Regions from separate parts of the Pseudomonas sp. LRF_L74 genome, predicted to be linked through region 2. Evidence: predicted binding sites of a transcription regulator. Region 2 holds the regulator's gene; the other holds the start of a gene.
What was found. Region 2 encodes LexA, which represses DNA repair genes until DNA is damaged. Its sites were predicted from a motif close to CTGTNTNNNNANACAG; they were not measured.
Positions count from the first base shown of each region.

Region 1 (3,413 bases), on a different contig from region 2:
CTCGTTGATGATGCGCTTGACGTCCAGGCCGGCGATGCGGCCGGCGTCTTTGGTAGCCTGACGCTGGCTGTCGTTGAAGTAGGCCGGCACGGTGATCACCGCCTCGGTCACGGACTCACCGAGGTAGTCTTCGGCGGTCTTCTTCATCTTCTTGAGGATTTCAGCCGAGATTTGCGGCGGCGCCATCTTCTGGCCGTTGACTTCGACCCACGCATCGCCGTTGTCGGCCTTGGCGATCTTGTACGGGACCATCTGGATGTCTTTCTGCACGACGTCTTCGTCGAAACGGCGACCGATCAGGCGCTTCACCGCGTACAGGGTGTTGTGCGGGTTGGTCACGGCCTGGCGCTTGGCGGACTGGCCGACCAGGATTTCTCCATCGTTGGCGTAGGCGATGATCGACGGCGTGGTACGCGCGCCTTCAGCGTTTTCCAGAACCTTGACGTTACCGTTTTCCAGAATGGAGACGCAGGAGTTGGTGGTCCCCAGGTCGATACCGATGATTTTGCCCATTTCACTCTCTCCGAAACTTGGTTTTAACGCGGCCGCTCATGAGAGGCCGCGGTAGCTTGATTCGCTTGACTAAACAGATGGGGTTCGAACGGCCGTTTTCAAGCCTGCTCGTCGATGGACGGCGGCGCAGCGGCTGGCGCACGACTGACCACGACCATCGCCGGACGCATCAGACGGCCACTCAGCAGGTAACCCTTCTGGAATACCTTGAGCACACTGTTCGGCTCGACATGGATGCTCTCTTCCATGGCCATCGCCTGGTGATGCTCGGGATTGAACGGCGCGCCGTGCGGATCGATGACCTCGACCTGGTAACGCTTGAGGGTGTCCTGAAACAGCTTGAGAGTCAGTTCCATCCCCTCGCGCACAGCCCTGATCGACTCATCCTGCGGGCTGGACAGCTCCAGGCCGCGCTCCAGGCTGTCGATCACCGGCAGCAGGTCGCCGGCGAATTTCTCCAGGGCGAACTTATGCGCCTTTTCCACATCCTGCTCGGCGCGACGGCGCACGTTCTGCAGATCGGCGGCAACCCGCAATGACTGATCCTGGGCGGCGGCCAGTTGCTCTTCGAGCACTTGCACACGCGTCGCCAGGTCATCCGCCACAGGCGCTTCTGGCGCATGCTGGTCTTCGGTTGGCGTATCCAGGTTTTGTTCGTCAGCCATTGGGTCCTCCTGATTCGTTGCGGTGACGGGTCGTTTCCCGTGCTTGAGCGCCTATATGGGGCCGCGACGCACGGTTTCAAGGGTTATTGCCTGGACAAAACAAAACACTGTATAAATAAACAGACCACACACACGTCGCCGTGACCACACTCCGGGGAGCGCTCACCATGCTGGTGCACCTGTCCATCCATAACTACGCCATCGTCGAACACCTCGATCTCGAACTGGAGCGCGGCATGTCCGTGATCACCGGTGAAACCGGGGCGGGCAAGTCGATCATGCTCGATGCCCTCGGCCTGGCCCTGGGCGACCGCGCCGATAGCGGCGTGGTCAGGCCGGGCGCGGACAAGGCCGACATCCTCGCCAGCTTCGATGTACACGACATTCCCGAAGCGAGGGACTGGCTGGAGGAGCGCGACCTGGAGCACGACGGCCCATGCATCCTGCGCCGGGTGATCACCAGCGAAGGTCGCTCACGCGGTTATATAAATGGTACGCCCTGCCCACTCGGCGACCTGAAGACCCTGGGCAGCCTGCTGATAGACATCCACAGCCAGCATGAACACCAATCGCTGCTGAAACCCGACACCCATCGCCGCCTGCTCGACGAATACGCCGGCAGCCACGACCTTGCCCGCCAGGTCCAGCTGGCCGCCCAGCGCTGGCGGCAGACCAGCCAGGAACTGGAGCGCCTGAGCAACAGTGGCGACGAGCAGCGCGCACGCCACCAGTTGCTCAGCTATCAACTCGAAGAACTGGAGAACCTGTCGCTGGGCGACAACGAGCTGGAGCAGCTCGAACAAGAACACAAGACCCTGAGCAATTCGGAGCAACTGCTCGGCGCCTGCCGCCAGGTACTGGACATGTGCAGCGAAAGCGACGCCGGCAACGTCCTGTCGGCACTGACCGCCTGCCTCAACAGGCTGGCGAACTTCTCCAACCAGCCCGGCGCCCTCAGCGAAGCGAGCAACATGCTGGCCAGCGCACAGATCCAGGTCGAGGAGGCGGTCGGCGAGCTCAATCGCTTCGTCGACCATTTCGACTCCGACCCACAGCGCCAGCAAATGCTCGAGGAACGCCTGGATACCATCTACACCCTGGCACGCAAGCATCGCATCCAGCCCAATGAACTGGGCGAACTGCAACAGAGACTGCTCGACGAACTGGAGAGCCTCAACGCCGACGACCAGGCAGTAGAACGCCTGAGTGAAGAGCTCAGCGCCTACCAGCGCCACTACCAGGAAAAGGCTGCCGAGCTGAGTCAGATTCGCCTGCATGCCTGCGAAAGCCTGGCCGAACGTGTGCAGGCGGAAATGCAAGGCCTGGGCATGCCGGGTGGACGCTTCAGCATTACCTTGGCAGCCACCGCGTCCCGCGAGCCTCAGCCCAATGGCAACGAGAGCATCGAGTTCCTGGTCAGCGCCAACCCTGGCCAGCCATTGAAGTCCCTGGCCAAGGTCGCCTCCGGCGGCGAGCTGTCCCGCATCAGCCTGGCCATCCAGGTGATTACCGCCCAGACCTCGCGTGTACCCACACTGGTATTCGACGAAGTGGACGTCGGCATTGGCGGACCGACTGCGGAGGTGGTCGGGCAATTACTACGACGCCTCGGCGAGCGCGGCCAGGTACTGACCGTCACTCACCTGCCCCAGGTCGCCGCGCAAGGCCATCAACACCTGTTCGTACACAAGCAACGCGACCGCCAGGAGACCCGCACCGCAGTCGCCACCCTCGACGAATCGCAACGTATCGAGGAAATAGCGCGCATGCTGGGCGGCGTCGACCTGACCGAAGAATCGCTGCTACATGCCCGCAAGATGGTGACCAGCGTGCAAAGCTGAAACACATTGCCCGCAGAAATGAAAACGGCAACCCTCGGGTTGCCGTTTTCATCGAGACGCTCGACTGGTTACTTCTTCTTGCGCACGTAGAGCACAAGATTGTGATCGACCAACTCGAAGCCGTGACGCTTGACGATTTCTTTCTGCAGCTTTTCGATCTCGGTATCGACGAACTCGATGACCTCGCCGGTATCGACGCAGACCATGTGATCGTGGTGACCGCTATCGGCCAGCTCGAACACGGCATGACCGCCGTCGAAGTTGTGACGATCAACGAGGCCGGCTGCCTCGAATTGGGTCAGGACCCGGTAGACGGTCGCCAGACCGACATCCTCGCCCGCATCCATCAGCGCCTTGTAGACATCTTCAGCGCTCATGTGACGCTGCCCAGAGG
Region 1 is NZ_CBFFRH010000004.1:47,133-50,545, forward strand. It holds gene dnaK (molecular chaperone DnaK) at 1-513, opposite strand, end outside; partial or broken gene grpE (nucleotide exchange factor GrpE) at 612-1,184, opposite strand; gene recN (DNA repair protein RecN) at 1,346-3,019, shown strand; gene fur (ferric iron uptake transcriptional regulator) at 3,088-3,413, opposite strand, start outside.
Region 1: a site for LexA is predicted at 1,286-1,301, ahead of recN (DNA repair protein RecN). Genes of this name have one in related genera too.

Region 2 (3,413 bases):
ACCAGGCCGTCATTGCCGAATCGCCGAGTCCTGAACTGGCTGAGCTTGTGGAAATCGCCGGTCAGCCGGAATCCTGGCTGGCGCGTTTGCTTGGTGCATATGCAGCCTTGTTCTTACCGCCCAGTGAGGTGAAGGAGGCCAAGGCTGATATCATCCGCACCTGGGACGTCGATGCGCAGCCTGCACCCTTGTCGCACGCGCTACTCGAAGAATGGCGCCAGAACATCAAAGGACTCGCACTGCGTTTTCGCGAGTCGCTCAGCGAGTGCTGAGCATCACCCCGGTCATGTAGCGCGGGCATCCGGCCGCTCAACTTAGCCGTACGATTGGAGAGCCCTGTAATGTCCACATCCTTTCTTGAAATCGTCGAGCTGCCTGACGGTCGCATCGTATTGCGCCGGGCAGAAGATGAAGAAATGCTGGTGACACTGAATTTTTCCGACGATGCGAAAGCGTTCCTGCAGGGACATCATGTCGAAGTGGCCAAGGCCATGTTGAATATCGGTGTGCAGATGGCCGGGCGTCTGGCCGATGGCGAGATCGATCACGAAGATCAGCAGCCGCACACGTTGCATTGAAATAGGGCGGGCGTTGCTTCGAGGTAAAGGGGGCTGTGCGTCCCGACCCATTCCCCGCAAAGCCCCAATCGGCAGTCTCCTAGGTGGCCATCCAGGCCAATGCATGGGCAGTGGATGGTGCCGATGGCTTTCGCCAGTCAAATCAACTTGATGTTCAAGCTTTGCGTATCACCGGTACGGGCTGCGTTGCTCAACTGGGTGCGCTGCCTGTCGCTGAGTTCGATCCAGCTCACCACTGTATGGCTGCGGCCCAGGCGCAGGGCTTCGCAAGCGATGTCGACGGCACTCTGACTGGCGCGTGGCTGTAGGACCACCAGGCGATCCAGGTTCAGGCCGGTGTTGCGCAGCCAGCCATGGGTCAGGGCGCTCGGCGGGGCCACCAAGGTCAGCCAGCGAGCGTCCTGTTCCTCGCTCAGTTCGCGTAGTAGCGGCGCGAGCAGTCGACGGTAGCGTTCGAGCGAACCGGAGAGCGTCAGTTCGCTGAATGTCTCGGGTTCATCGAGCCAGCCTGACGAGCTTGGCTCGATGAAGGTTGGCGGCGAGGGCAGGTTGAGGAAAGCCTCGAACAGAGGGAGTTGAGTACGGTTCAGCGACTGCGGGAACTGCATGAGGCTCTCCTTATCTTTCAGCGGCGAATGACGCCGACGCTCAGGCCTTCGATAACCAGGTCCTGTTCTTCCAGATTGACTTCGATGGGATTGAATTCGGGGTTTTCCGCAATCAGCAGCACCTTGTTGCCTTCGCGCTGGAAGCGCTTGACCGTGACCTCGTCGCCGATACGGGCAACGACGATCTGGCCGTTGCGCGCTTCGCGGGTGGTGTGGACGGCCAGCAGATCGCCATCGAAGATGCCGATGTCTTTCATGCTCATCCCGCGGACCCGCAATAGATAGTCGGCTCTCGGGTGGAAGAAGGCCGGGTTTATCTGGCAGGACTCCTCGACGTTCTGCTGGGCGAGGATCGGAGCGCCAGCGGCCACGCGCCCGATGACCGGAAGCCCTTCGTCTTCGTTGCTCTCTGGTTCGTATCCGGGGATGCGGATGCCGCGCGATGCGCCTGGCGTCATCTCGATAGCGCCTTTGCGAGCCAGGGCCTTCAGGTGTTCTTCGGCGGCGTTGGGTGACTTGAACCCCAGTTTCTGCGCGATTTCCGCTCGGGTCGGTGGGTATCCGTTCTCTTCCAGGCATTGCTTGATGAATGCGAGGATTTCCGCTTGGCGTGGCGTGAGCTTGATCATCGTGGTGTCTGTCTTTTTATACAGTTGCTGGGATTATATACAGTAAATCGGCAATGGCAAATTTTTGCCTGTGCTGCCGGCCGGGGCGCTCGACCCGTTGGTCATGCGATGTGCTTTAATGAGCCGGATCGTCGCGTTCGTCTTGACATATCCCTGGTGTGAAACGTATGTTTCAAACGTTTGTTCGCCAGGTGAGGGTGTCATGGCTCAGTCGGAAACTGTCGAGCGCATATTGGATGCTGCAGAGCAGTTGTTTGCAGAAAAAGGCTTCGCCGAGACCTCGTTGCGACTCATCACGAGCAAGGCCGGGGTCAATCTTGCCGCGGTCAATTACCATTTCGGTTCGAAGAAGGCGCTGATCCAGGCGGTGTTCTCCCGCTTTCTCGGCCCTTTCTGCCTGAGCCTGGAGCGTGAGCTCGATGTTCGCCAGGGGCAAAAGCCCAGCCTTGAAGAGTTGCTGGAAATGCTGGTCGACCAGGCCTTGGCGGTCAAGCCGCGCAATGGCGACGACCTGTCCATTTTCATGCGCTTGCTGGGGCTGGCGTTCAGTCAGAGCCAAGGGCATCTGCGTCGTTATCTGGAGGATATGTACGGCAAGGTTTTCCGCCGTTACCTGATCCTGTTGCATGACGCGGCGCCTGGCATACCGCCGCTCGAACTGTTCTGGCGCGTGCATTTCATGCTGGGGGCCGCAGCGTTCAGCATGTCCGGGATCAAGGCCCTGCGGGCCATTTCCGAAAATGATTTCGGCGTCGATACCTCGATTGAGCAGGTCATGCGCCTGATGGTGCCGTTCCTCGCCGCCGCCATGCGCTCGGAAAGTGCGGTCAAGGATGAAGCGCTTGCCTCTGCCCGGTTGCGCCCGCGGCAGAAGAATGGTGCGGGCAAGGCCTGACCAGGATGCATCACGCAAACGGGTCGGCTAAGCTGGCGACCCTATGCGATACCTCCCGAAACTCCTCGATTCGTCGAAGGTGCCCGTCGTTCCGACAGGATCAATGCCGCGCTTCGCACGTCCACGCACTTGCCCAAGGAAACCCTCATGAGTGATCCCGTCTATGGCTCGTTGATGCTCGATATCCAGGGCGCTTGGCTGACTGCCGAGGACCGCCGGATATTGCGCCAGCCGGAAGTGGGGGGGCTGATCATCTTCGCCCGCAATATCGAGGAGCCGCGCCAGGTGCGCGAGCTGTGCGCCGCTATCCGCGCGATTCGTCCCGACCTGCTGCTGGCCGTGGATCAGGAGGGCGGTCGGGTGCAGCGCTTGCGCCGTGGTTTCGTGCGGTTGCCGGCGATGCTGGCGCTGGCTGGCAACGATAATGCGGAGTACCTGTCGCGCCAGTGCGGTTGGCTGATGGCGAGCGAAGTGCTGGCCGTCGGCCTGGACCTCAGCTTCGCTCCGGTGCTGGATCTCGAGCACCAGCGCAGTGCCGTGATCGGCAGTCGCAGTTTTTCTGGCGATGCCGAGCGTGCGGCTACATTGGCCGGCGCGTTCATCGCTGGCATGGCGGAAGCAGGTATGGCTGCTACCGGCAAGCATTTCCCCGGCCATGGCTGGGCTGAGGCCGACTCGCATGTGGCGATCCCGGTGGACGAGC
Region 2 is NZ_CBFFRH010000003.1:150,439-153,851, reverse strand. It holds gene ACSZPK_RS09330 (DUF6586 family protein) at 1-272, shown strand, start outside; gene ACSZPK_RS09325 (hypothetical protein) at 342-578, shown strand; gene sulA (SOS-induced cell division inhibitor SulA) at 716-1,186, opposite strand; gene lexA (transcriptional repressor LexA) at 1,204-1,815, opposite strand; gene ACSZPK_RS09310 (TetR/AcrR family transcriptional regulator) at 2,018-2,710, shown strand; gene nagZ (beta-N-acetylhexosaminidase) at 2,858-3,413, shown strand, end outside.